DNA from 3 places in the Pseudonocardia yuanmonensis genome. Region 3 is predicted to be linked to each of the others. Evidence: predicted binding sites of a transcription regulator. Region 3 holds the regulator's gene; each other region holds the start of a gene.
The links. The regulator LexA, encoded in region 3, represses DNA repair genes until DNA is damaged. The targets are predictions, from matches to a motif close to CGAACACGTGTTCG.
Positions count from the first base shown of each region.

Region 1: a site for LexA is predicted at 1,377-1,390, ahead of ABD990_RS07395 (CoA transferase subunit A). Genes of this name have one in related genera too.
Region 2: a site for LexA is predicted at 1,925-1,938, ahead of dnaB (replicative DNA helicase). Genes of this name have one in related genera too.

Region 1 is NZ_BAABIC010000004.1:171,781-175,049, forward strand. Features, by position in the region: gene ABD990_RS07385 (lyase family protein) at 1-583, opposite strand, end outside; gene ABD990_RS07390 (HAD hydrolase-like protein) at 633-1,283, shown strand; gene ABD990_RS07395 (CoA transferase subunit A) at 1,421-2,167, shown strand; gene ABD990_RS07400 (CoA transferase subunit B) at 2,238-2,861, shown strand; gene ABD990_RS07405 (LutC/YkgG family protein) at 2,926-3,269, opposite strand, start outside.
Region 2 is NZ_BAABIC010000007.1:69,752-73,020, reverse strand. Features, by position in the region: gene rpsF (30S ribosomal protein S6) at 1-26, shown strand, start outside; gene ABD990_RS12235 (single-stranded DNA-binding protein) at 37-549, shown strand; gene rpsR (30S ribosomal protein S18) at 605-841, shown strand; gene rplI (50S ribosomal protein L9) at 861-1,310, shown strand; gene dnaB (replicative DNA helicase) at 1,979-3,269, shown strand, end outside.
Region 3 is NZ_BAABIC010000023.1:50,595-53,863, reverse strand. Features, by position in the region: gene ABD990_RS27225 (hypothetical protein) at 6-878, opposite strand; gene lexA (transcriptional repressor LexA) at 1,260-1,982, shown strand; gene ABD990_RS27215 (universal stress protein) at 2,002-2,826, opposite strand; gene ABD990_RS27210 (SMP-30/gluconolactonase/LRE family protein) at 2,921-3,269, opposite strand, start outside.

The DNA of each region.
Region 1 (3,269 bases), on a different contig from region 3:
CCGCACCGCCGAACTGGACGGGCAGCGCGTCGACCCGGGCGCCGAGCTCGCGGGCCGCCGTGTCGAGCCCGGCGGCCCAGCCCGCGGCGACCAGCCCGAACGTTGTCGGCAGGGCCTGCTGGCCGAGGGTGCGGGCGATGGTCGGGGTGTCGCGGTGGGCGGCGGCGAGCCGGGCCGCGGCGCCAGCGGCGGCACGCAGGTCCGCGAGCGGGGTCGGCGCCGCGCGGCGGACCAGGAGCACCAATGCGGTGTCCATGACGTCCTGGCTGGTCGCACCCGGATGGACCGCACCGCTCGCCCCGCCCGCGGCCTTCCGGAGCAGGCGGGCCAGCGGGATCACCGGGTTGCCGCCCTCGACGGCCGCGGCGGCCAGCTCGTCCGGCACGTCCGGGTCCGCCGCCAGCCGGTCGGCCGCGGCCGCGACCTCCTCCGCGTCGTCCGGCCGGACGAGGGCGTACCGTGCGGCGGCGCGGGAGAGCGCGACCTCGACGTCGAGCAGCGCGCGGACCCAGGCGGCGTCGTCCAGGTGCGCGGCGACGGCGTCGGCGCCGGAGAGCGGCGCGAGCAACCCCGTGTTCGTCATGCGCACGACCGTACGGCATGCGTCCAGCGGCGTCGGGGACAATGGCGTCGTGACCCGCCCCCGCTACCGCACCGTGCTCCTCGACCTCGACGGCACCCTCGTCGACTCCGCCCCCGGCATCCTCGGGACCCTGCGCACCGCGTTCGACCAGGTCGGCGTGCCGTGGGACGACACCGTCATCGGCCGGCACCTGCTCGGCCCGCCGCTCTACGAGTCCCTGCCGCCGCTGGTCGGCGCGGAGAACGCCGAGCAGATCCTCGCGCTGTACCGGCCGCTCTACCGTGAGAGCGGCCTGCTCAAGTCGACCCCGTACCCCGGCATCGAGGACCTGCTGCGCGCCCTCGTCGCCGCCGACGTGCGGCTCGGCCTCGCGACCAGCAAGGCCGAGCCGGCCGCCCGCGAGATCATCGCCAACCAGGGCTGGACCGAGCTGTTCACCGCCATCACCGGCGACACCGTCGACGCCCGGCGCCCGAGCAAGGCCGCCGTGGTGGAGGAGGCGCTGCGCCGCCTCGACTCCCCCGCGCCGGACGAGACGATCATGGTCGGGGACCGGCTGCACGACGTCGTCGGGTCTGGTCGGCACGGTATCTCGTGTCTGGGCGCGGGCTGGGGCTACGGCGAGCCCGGCGAGCTCGACACCGCCGGCGCGATCGCGGTCTACCCCACCGCCGCCGAGCTGCAGGCCGCACTCCTCTGACGTCGCCCCCACCCAAGACAGGAGCGAACGGCGCTCTCGCTCACTAGATATGAGCGAGAGCGCCGTTCGCTCATTCCCCAACCGTTCGCCATACGAACTCTTGTGCGAGATGCGAACGCGGGGTACGGTGCCATCCCATGGACAAGGTGGTGGCGTCGGCGCGCGAAGCGGTCGCCGACATCGGGGACGGCGCGTCCCTGGCCGTCGGAGGCTTCGGCATGTCCGGCGTCCCGACCGCGCTGATCGCGGCCCTGCTCGAGCAGGGCGCGACGGACCTCGAGACGATCAGCAACAACCTGGGGGTGGACGGCTTCGGACTCGGCACCCTCCTCTCCGCGGGCCGGATCCGCCGGACGATCGGCTCCTACGTCGGCAACAACAAGGAGTTCGCCCGGCAGTACCTCGCCGGCGAGCTCGAGCTGGAGCTGACCCCGCAGGGCACGCTCGCCGAGCGGCTGCGCGCCGGCGGCGCGGGCATCCCGGCCTTCTTCACCCCGGCGGGCGTCGGCACCCTCGTGAGCGACGGCGGCCTGCCGTGGCGCTACGCGGCGGACGGCACGGTCGCGGTGAAGTCCCCGCCCAAGGAGGTCCGCGAGTTCGACGGCGTGCGCTACGTGCTCGAGCGTGCCATCGTCCCGGACTTCGCGCTGGTCCACGCCTGGAAGGGCGACCGGCACGGCAACCTCGTCTACCGGCGCAGCGCCCGCAACTTCAACCCGGACTGCGCCGCCGCGGGCCGGATCACCATCGCGCAGGTCGAGCACCTCGTCGAGCCCGGCGAGATCGACCCGGACGCGGTGCACACCCAGGGCATCCACGTCCAGCGCGTCGTGCACGTGCCGGACGCGGAGAAGCCGGTCGAGTTCAGGACGGTGCGCTCATGAGCGAGCGTGCGAGCGAATCATCGATACAGCGTCCGAGCGAAGCGTCGAGCTCGCACAGCGAGGGAGAACGATGAGCCTCACCAGGGACCAGCTCGCGAAGCGGGTGGCCGACGAGCTGCCCGACGGCTCGTACGTCAACCTCGGCATCGGCATGCCCACGCTGGTGCCCGACCACATCCCGGGCACCCGGACCGTGGTGCTGCACAGCGAGAACGGCATCCTCGGCGTCGGGCCCTACCCGACGGACGACGAGGTCGACCCGGATCTGATCAACGCCGGCAAGGAGACCGTCACGGTCCTGCCCGGCGCGAGCTACTTCGGCTCGTCGGACAGCTTCTCGATGATCCGCGGCGGCAAGGTCGACGTCGCCGTCCTGGGCGCCATGCAGGTCAGCGCGACCGGCGATCTCGCCAACTGGGCCATTCCCGGCAAGATGATCAAGGGGATGGGCGGCGCGATGGACCTCGTCCACGGGGCGAAGAAGGTCATCGTGATGATGGACCACGTCTCCAAGGACGGCTCGCCCAAGATCCTCGAGCAGTGCACGCTCCCGCTCACCGGGGTGGCCTGCGTGAACCGGATCGTCACCGACCTCGCCGTGATCGACGTGACCGACGAGGGCCTGAAGCTGGTCGAGACCTTCGGCGTGAGCGAGGACGAGGTCCGCGAGAAGACCGGCGCCCCCCTGCTCTGACCCACCGGGTCTGACGCACGAACGGCACTCTCGCTCACTAGGAATGAGCGAGAGTGCCGTTCGCTCAGGCGACCAGCAGGACGACGAGGGTGCGGGGGCCGTGGACGCCCTCGACCCGGTCCAGCTCGATGTCGCTGGTGGCGCTCGGCCCGCTGATCCAGGTCAGCGGGCGGGCAGGGTCGAGGCGGGCCACCGCGGAGGTGACGTCGGCGACCACCTGGTCCGCCCGCACCACGCAGACGTGCAGGTCCGGCACCAGGGTGGCCGCGCGCCGGCCCTGTCCCGGGCCGTGGTCCAGCACGATCGTCCCGGTCTCGGCGATCCCCAGCGCGGCCGTGGTCAGCACGCCGTCGACGCCGTCCAGCTCGGCGGTCGTCAGGTCGTCGTCCAGGATCGCGTCGGCCTGGC
Region 2 (3,269 bases), on a different contig from region 3:
GCACGCCCGCCCCCGCCGCGAGCTGAGGAGGCCCCCATGGCCGGCGAGACTGTGATCACCGTGGTCGGCAACCTCACCGCCGACCCGGAGCTGCGGTTCACCCCGTCCGGGGCGGCCGTCGCCAACTTCACGGTGGCGTCCACGCCGCGCACCTTCGACCGCCAGTCCGGCGAGTGGAAGGACGGCGAGGCGCTGTTCCTGCGCTGCAACATCTGGCGCCAGGCCGCGGAGAACGTCGCGGAGACGCTCACCCGCGGTGCGCGCGTCATCGTGCAGGGCCGGCTGCGGCAGCGGTCGTTCGAGACCCGCGAGGGTGAGAAGCGCACCGTCATCGAGATGGAGGTCGACGAGGTCGGCCCCTCGCTGCGGTACGCCACGGCCAAGGTCAACAAGGTCAGCCGCGGCGGTGGCAGCGGCGGCTTCGGCGGCGGCGGTGGCGGCGGCGGTTTCGGTGGCGGTGGCGGCCAGGGCGGCGGCTACGACGACCCGTGGGGCTCCGCCCCGCCGGCCGGCAGTGGTCCCGCCGCGGACGACGAGCCCCCCTTCTGACCTCGATCCACACCCCCGCCGAGCGCGGGGACCGGTACACCCAGGAGCACCAGCAATGCCCAAGCCCGTCCTGCGCAAGCCGAAGAAGAAGGTCTGCGCGTTCTGCAAGGACAAGGCCCAGGAGATCGACTACAAGGACACCGGTCTGCTGCGGAAGTTCATCTCCGACCGCGGCAAGATCCGGGCCCGCCGCGTGACCGGCAACTGCCGGCAGCACCAGCGGGACGTCGCCGTCGCGGTGAAGAACAGCCGCGAGGTCGCCCTCCTGCCGTACACCTCGACCGCCCGCTGACCGAGGAAGGAGTAGCACCGTGAAGCTCATCCTCACCGCCGACGTGCCGAACCTGGGCGCCCCCGGCGACATCGTGGAGGTCAAGGACGGCTACGGCCGTAACTACCTGCTGCCGCGCCAGTTCGCGATCGTCGCGACCCGTGGCGCCGAGAAGCAGGTCGAGCAGATCCGCCGCGCCCAGAAGGCCCGGCAGATCCGCGACCTGGGCCACGCCCAGGAGGTCGCCGGCTCGCTGAAGGAACTGGCGGTCAGCGTCAAGGCGAAGGCCGCGGGCGACTCGGGCCGGCTGTTCGGCTCGGTCACCCCGGCCCAGATCGTCGAGGCCGTGCGCGCCGCCGGCGGTCCGGCCCTCGACCGGCACTCGGTCGAGATCGCCGAGCAGATCAAGTCGGTGGGCACCCACCCGGTGAAGGTCCGCCTGCACCCGGAGGTCACCGCCGAGCTGCAGGTGGCGGTCGTCGCCGCCTGACACCCGGCACCGGCGGGCCCCAGCCCGTCACGTTCCGTCACGAGGGCGGGATCGTGGTCGTCTCGACCGGGTCCCGCCCTCGCGGCGTTCTCGGCGACGTGATCGCCCTCGGTGTCGATCGCACTGCGGATCTTCGGACGGGTCTCGACGAGCGGCGGCACACCGACCGTCCGGCGCGTGCGAGCGACACGCGGAGGTTGCGCCCGCGTCGCTCGGTGACCCCCCGGGTGCGCCAGGTGGACAGGCGGTGACCGCCTCCGACACGCCCGCCGGGGGACGCGCCGGGCCGCCCGGAAAGAAAGTTGTCCACACCGGGTCCTAGGGTCCTGATCTGCGGAAAGTCGCCCTCATCAGGGGTTGTCCCCACGGTGTCCACAACTCGGTGGGGAGGCTCGCCTGCCCTGTCCCCGATCCGTCCCCACGCCCTCCCCAGGGTTGTCCACACGCGGGTTTGGGCGTGGGCGCCGCGTCCCCTACCGTCACGTGCCCGGGCCGCGTGGACGATCGCCGGCGCCCCGCGCACCGTTCGTCGCACGCCGCCCGAGGGCGTGACCTCGGACGGGTACCGGCGGGAGGGGACGATCGTCGCGCGGCCGGGAGAACCGGCTGCGGATCGAACTCATGTTCGATACGATGGGGCCACGTGGTGACAGGGGGTGACGTCGGGCATGGCGGTGACGGATGACCGTCCCAATCGGCCGCGAGCCGTCCGCGACGGCGAGGGCCGTCCCGGAGGGGACTCCGCGGGCGGGGTGGTCCCGAACCCGTTCGACCGCCAGCCGCCGCAGGACCTCACCGCGGAGCAGTCCGTGCTCGGGGGCATGCTGCTGAGCAAGGACGCGATCGCGGACGTGGTGGAGGTGCTGCGGCCGGACGACTTCTACCGGCCCGCGCACCAGACGGTCTACGACTGCATCCTCGACCTCTACGGGCGGGGCGAGCCGGCCGACGCGGTCACGGTGTCGGCGGAGCTGCAGCGCCGCGGGGAGCTGATCCGGCTCGGCGGCGCGCCGTACCTGCACACCCTGATCGCCACCGTGCCGACCGCGGCGAACGCGGCGTACTACGCCGAGATCGTGGCGGAGAAGGCCACGCTGCGGCGGTTGGTCGAGGCGGGCACCCGGATCGTGCAGCTGGGCTATCACGGGGCCGAGGGTGCGGAGGTCGAGGAGGTCGTCGACCGGGCCCAGGCGGCGATCTACGAGGTCACCGAGCGGTCCACCAGCGAGGACTACGTCCCGCTCGAGGAGTTGCTGCAGCCGACGATGGACGAGATCGACGCGATCGCCTCCCGCGGTGGCGTCTCGCTGGGCGTGCCGACCGGGTTCGCCGATCTCGACGCGTGCACCAACGGGCTGCACCCGGGGCAGATGATCGTCGTGGCGGCCCGGCCGGGTCTGGGCAAGTCCACGCTCGGGCTGGACTTCGCCCGCTCGTGCTCGATCAAGCACCAGATGACCAGCGCGGTGTTCTCGCTGGAGATGAGCAAGTCCGAGATCGTGATGCGGTTGCTGTCGGCGGAGGCGCGGATCCGGCTGGCCGACATGCGCGCGGGCCGGATGAGCGACGACGACTGGACGCGGATGGCGCGGCGGATGTCCGAGATCTCCGAGGCGCCGTTGTTCATCGACGACTCGCCGAACCTCACGCTGATGGAGATCCGGGCCAAGGCGCGGCGGCTCAAGCAGCGCAACGACCTGAAGCTGATCATCCTGGACTACCTGCAGCTGATGACCTCGGGCCGCAAGGTCGAGTCCCGCCAGCAGGAGGTCTCGGAGTTCTCCCGGCAGATCAAGCTGCTGGCCAAGGAGCTCGAGGTGCCGGTCGTGGCGATCTCGCAGCTCAACCGTGGCCCGGAGCAGCGCACGGACAAGCGGCCGATGATCTCGGACCTGCGTGAGTCGGGCTCGATCGAGCAGGACGCGGACATGGTGATCCTGCTGCACCGGCCGGACGCGT
Region 3 (3,269 bases):
CTCCCTCACGCGGGGACGCGCAGGACCAGCCCCGCGGGCAGCGGCGCCGCGTCCACCGGCAGGTCGTTCTCCGCCGCGATCCGCTCCACGACCGCCACGGTGCCCGCTGCCCGGGCGGTGTCGGGCGGGACCACCCGCCGGGCGACGTCCCACACCGACTCCCCCGGCTCGACCACCGCCTGCGCGGTGCCCGCCGGCACGGCCGCGCGGGCGTGGGCGTCCCCTGCCACCCCGGCCAGGAGCCCCAGTACGACCACGACCGCCGCGGAGGCGAGCGCGATCGCCACCACCGCCACCGCGCGCCGCAGGCGGTATCGCGCCGCGGGCACGGCCCGGGGCAGCACGCGCACGGCGGGGCGTCCGACGTCTGCGCCCCGTCGCACCCCTGGGCCGACCACCGCGGCGCCCGGACCCGAGCGCACCGGCCGGGCCCGCGCCCCCACGGCAGGCGGGGCGGACCGCGGCGTCGGCGCGGCGAGCGGGCCGGCCGTCGGGGCGGTCATCGGGGCGGTCATCGAAGCGGCCCGCCGGGCCCGGCGGGAGGTCCGGGCGGGGCGGACCGGGCGCGGGCCACGGTCGAATCCCGCCTCACCCCGCCCGTCCACGGGCGTCCCTGCGCGGGCGCGGCGGGCCTCGAGCGCGACCGCTCGCTCCCGCGCACCGGCCGGAGGTGCCTGCCCGCCCTCGACCACGCCCTCGCCCTCGACCACGCCCACGCCCTCGCCGAGTGCCCGCGACACGCCGCGGCCGCCGCCGATCCGCGCGCCGCTCAGGGCACCGCCCCGCCGCCCGTCCGCCACGCCCTCCGCGATCCCCGCGCCGTTCACGGCGACCCCCTCCAGCCAGTCCGCGCCGCTCAGCAGCCGGATCTCGCACACATGTTCGAATCGAACGCCTGTGCGAATTTCTACCACCGCCGCGACGGGACGTCACGGGTCCGCGCCGACACGATCGGCGTGTCGTTCGAACATGTGTTTGGCGATCGGCCGGATCCGGGCTACCGTCCGAAGCCGACGGACCACCCGGGGCGCCCGGGCGGGCCGTCCGGGCCCGCGACCGACACCGGCACGCACCCGCGTCCGGCACCCGGGAGTACGGCCCGCAGGAGCGGGCACGCGACCGGCGTCCCGGACACCTGCACCGGAAGTGCGCGGGACCGGGCGGGCGGAACGGGCCCGGGGACGGCGCGGCACGGAGCACGGGCCGGCACGACCGGCTCGACGGAGCACGAGACAGGCACACGAGGAGGCGGCAGGCAGATGGCACGGGACGAGTCCGGCGGCGCCGGCGAGGCCGGCCGGGAGCCCGGACAGGTGCGCGCCTTCCCGGATCCGCCGGCGGACCCGGTGGGCCTCACCCCCCGGCAGCGCAAGGTGCTCGAGGTGATCCGGGACTGGGTGGAGCGCTTCGGCTACCCGCCGAGCGTCCGGGAGATCGGGGACGCGGTGGGGTTGACCTCCACCTCGTCGGTGCACCACCAGCTGCGCACGTTGGAGCGCAAGGGCTACCTGCGGCGCGACCCCAACCGGACCCGCGCGGTCGACGTGCGCAGCCCGGAGGAGGAGTCGGACGGCGCCGAGGCCGCCGAGGTCCGGGCCGAGCGGCCGGCCCCGGCGTTCGTGCCGCTGCTCGGCAACATCGCCGCCGGTGGCCCGATCCTGGCCGAGCAGGCGGTGGAGAGCGTGTTCCCGCTGCCGCGCGAGATCGTCGGCGAGGGCACCCTCTTCCTGCTCAACGTCAAGGGCGACTCGATGATCGAGGCCGCCATCACGGACGGGGACTGGGTCGTGGTGCGCCAGCAGCCCGTCGCCGAGCAGGGCGAGATCGTCGCCGCCATGATCGACGGCGAAGCCACGGTCAAGACCTTCAGACGCGCGGACGGGCAGGTCTGGCTGATGCCCGCCAACCCGGCCTACGAGCCGATCGACGGCAACGAGGCGACCATCCTCGGCCGCGTCGTCGCCGTCCTGCGGCGGCTCTGAGGGCCCGGACGCCCCCTGCTCACCGCTCCGGGGGCGGCACCACGACCACGGGGTAGCGGGCGGTGCGGACCAGCACGCCCGCGACCCCGCCGAGCAGCAGCCGCTTCATGAGCGGGTAGCCGCGCGAGCCGACGACCAGGACGTCCGTGCGCTCGGGCAGGTCGGCCAGGGTCTCGGCGACCGAGCGCCCGAGGACGACGTCGTAGAGCGCGTCGATCTCCACGGGTGCCTGGGCCAGCCCCTTCTGCGCGGTCTCGGTCGCGGCGGGCACCTCGTCCTCGGCCCCCGCGACCACCACGAACCGCAACGCCGCACCGGTGCGGCCGGCCAGGTGCACGGCCAGGACCGCGGCGCGGTCGGCCTCCGGGGTGCCGTCGTAGGCCACCGTGACGACCGTGATCCCCTTCGCGGCGGTGTGCCGGTAACCCCGGGGCGCGATCGCGACCGGGCAGCGCGCGGACGGCAGCAGCCGCTGGACGGTGCCGCCGGGGGCGAGCCGGCCGAGCAGTCCCCCGCCCGTCGACCCGACGACCAGCACCGCCGCCCCGATCTCCTCGGCGTGGTCGGCGAGGACCACTGCCGCGGGCCCGGGCCCCAGCGGGGCGAACTCGGGTTCGCCGGGCCCGGACGAGCCGCCGATCAGCTCCCGCGCCCGGGTGAACCGCCGGCGCGCGACCTCCTCGATCTTCTCCCGCCACCGCGGGTCGCGGGCCATCGCCGAGTAGCCCAGCCCGTCCGTCGGGTACACGGTCGCGACGACGTTCGTCAGCCCGGTCAACCGGGCCAGCTGCGCGCCGAGGACCAGGGCGTCGTGGCCGCCCGGCGTGTCCTCGTACGCGGTCACGATCGGCACCGCGGCCCCCCCTCCTCCCGGCGTGATCAGCCTAGGCGGACCGGGGCCGTCCGAACGCGGGCCGTGAGCAGCCTTAACGGGCTCGTCACACGCGGGACCGGCGCCGCCCGTGCATCGCCATCGCGCCTGCGAGGAGCCCCAGCACGACGACGGCGACCCCGCCCCCGATCACGGCGGGCAGCCAGTCCGGCGCGGGCTCCGGCGGTGTCGCCGCGGGCGGCGGTGCGGCCGTGGGTTCCGCGGGTGCGGCGGCGAGGGCCGCCTCGACGGCACGGGGCACGGCACGGAGCGCGCCGCGGTCCACACCTCGGGTCTCGGAGCCGGAGAGCAGGGTGCCGTCGGCGAGGAACGCGAGCGCCTCGCCCTGGGGCTCGTCCGCGAGCGGGACCTGCAGCGGCATGCCCTGCAGTGCCGCGACGAGATCCCCGGAGGGC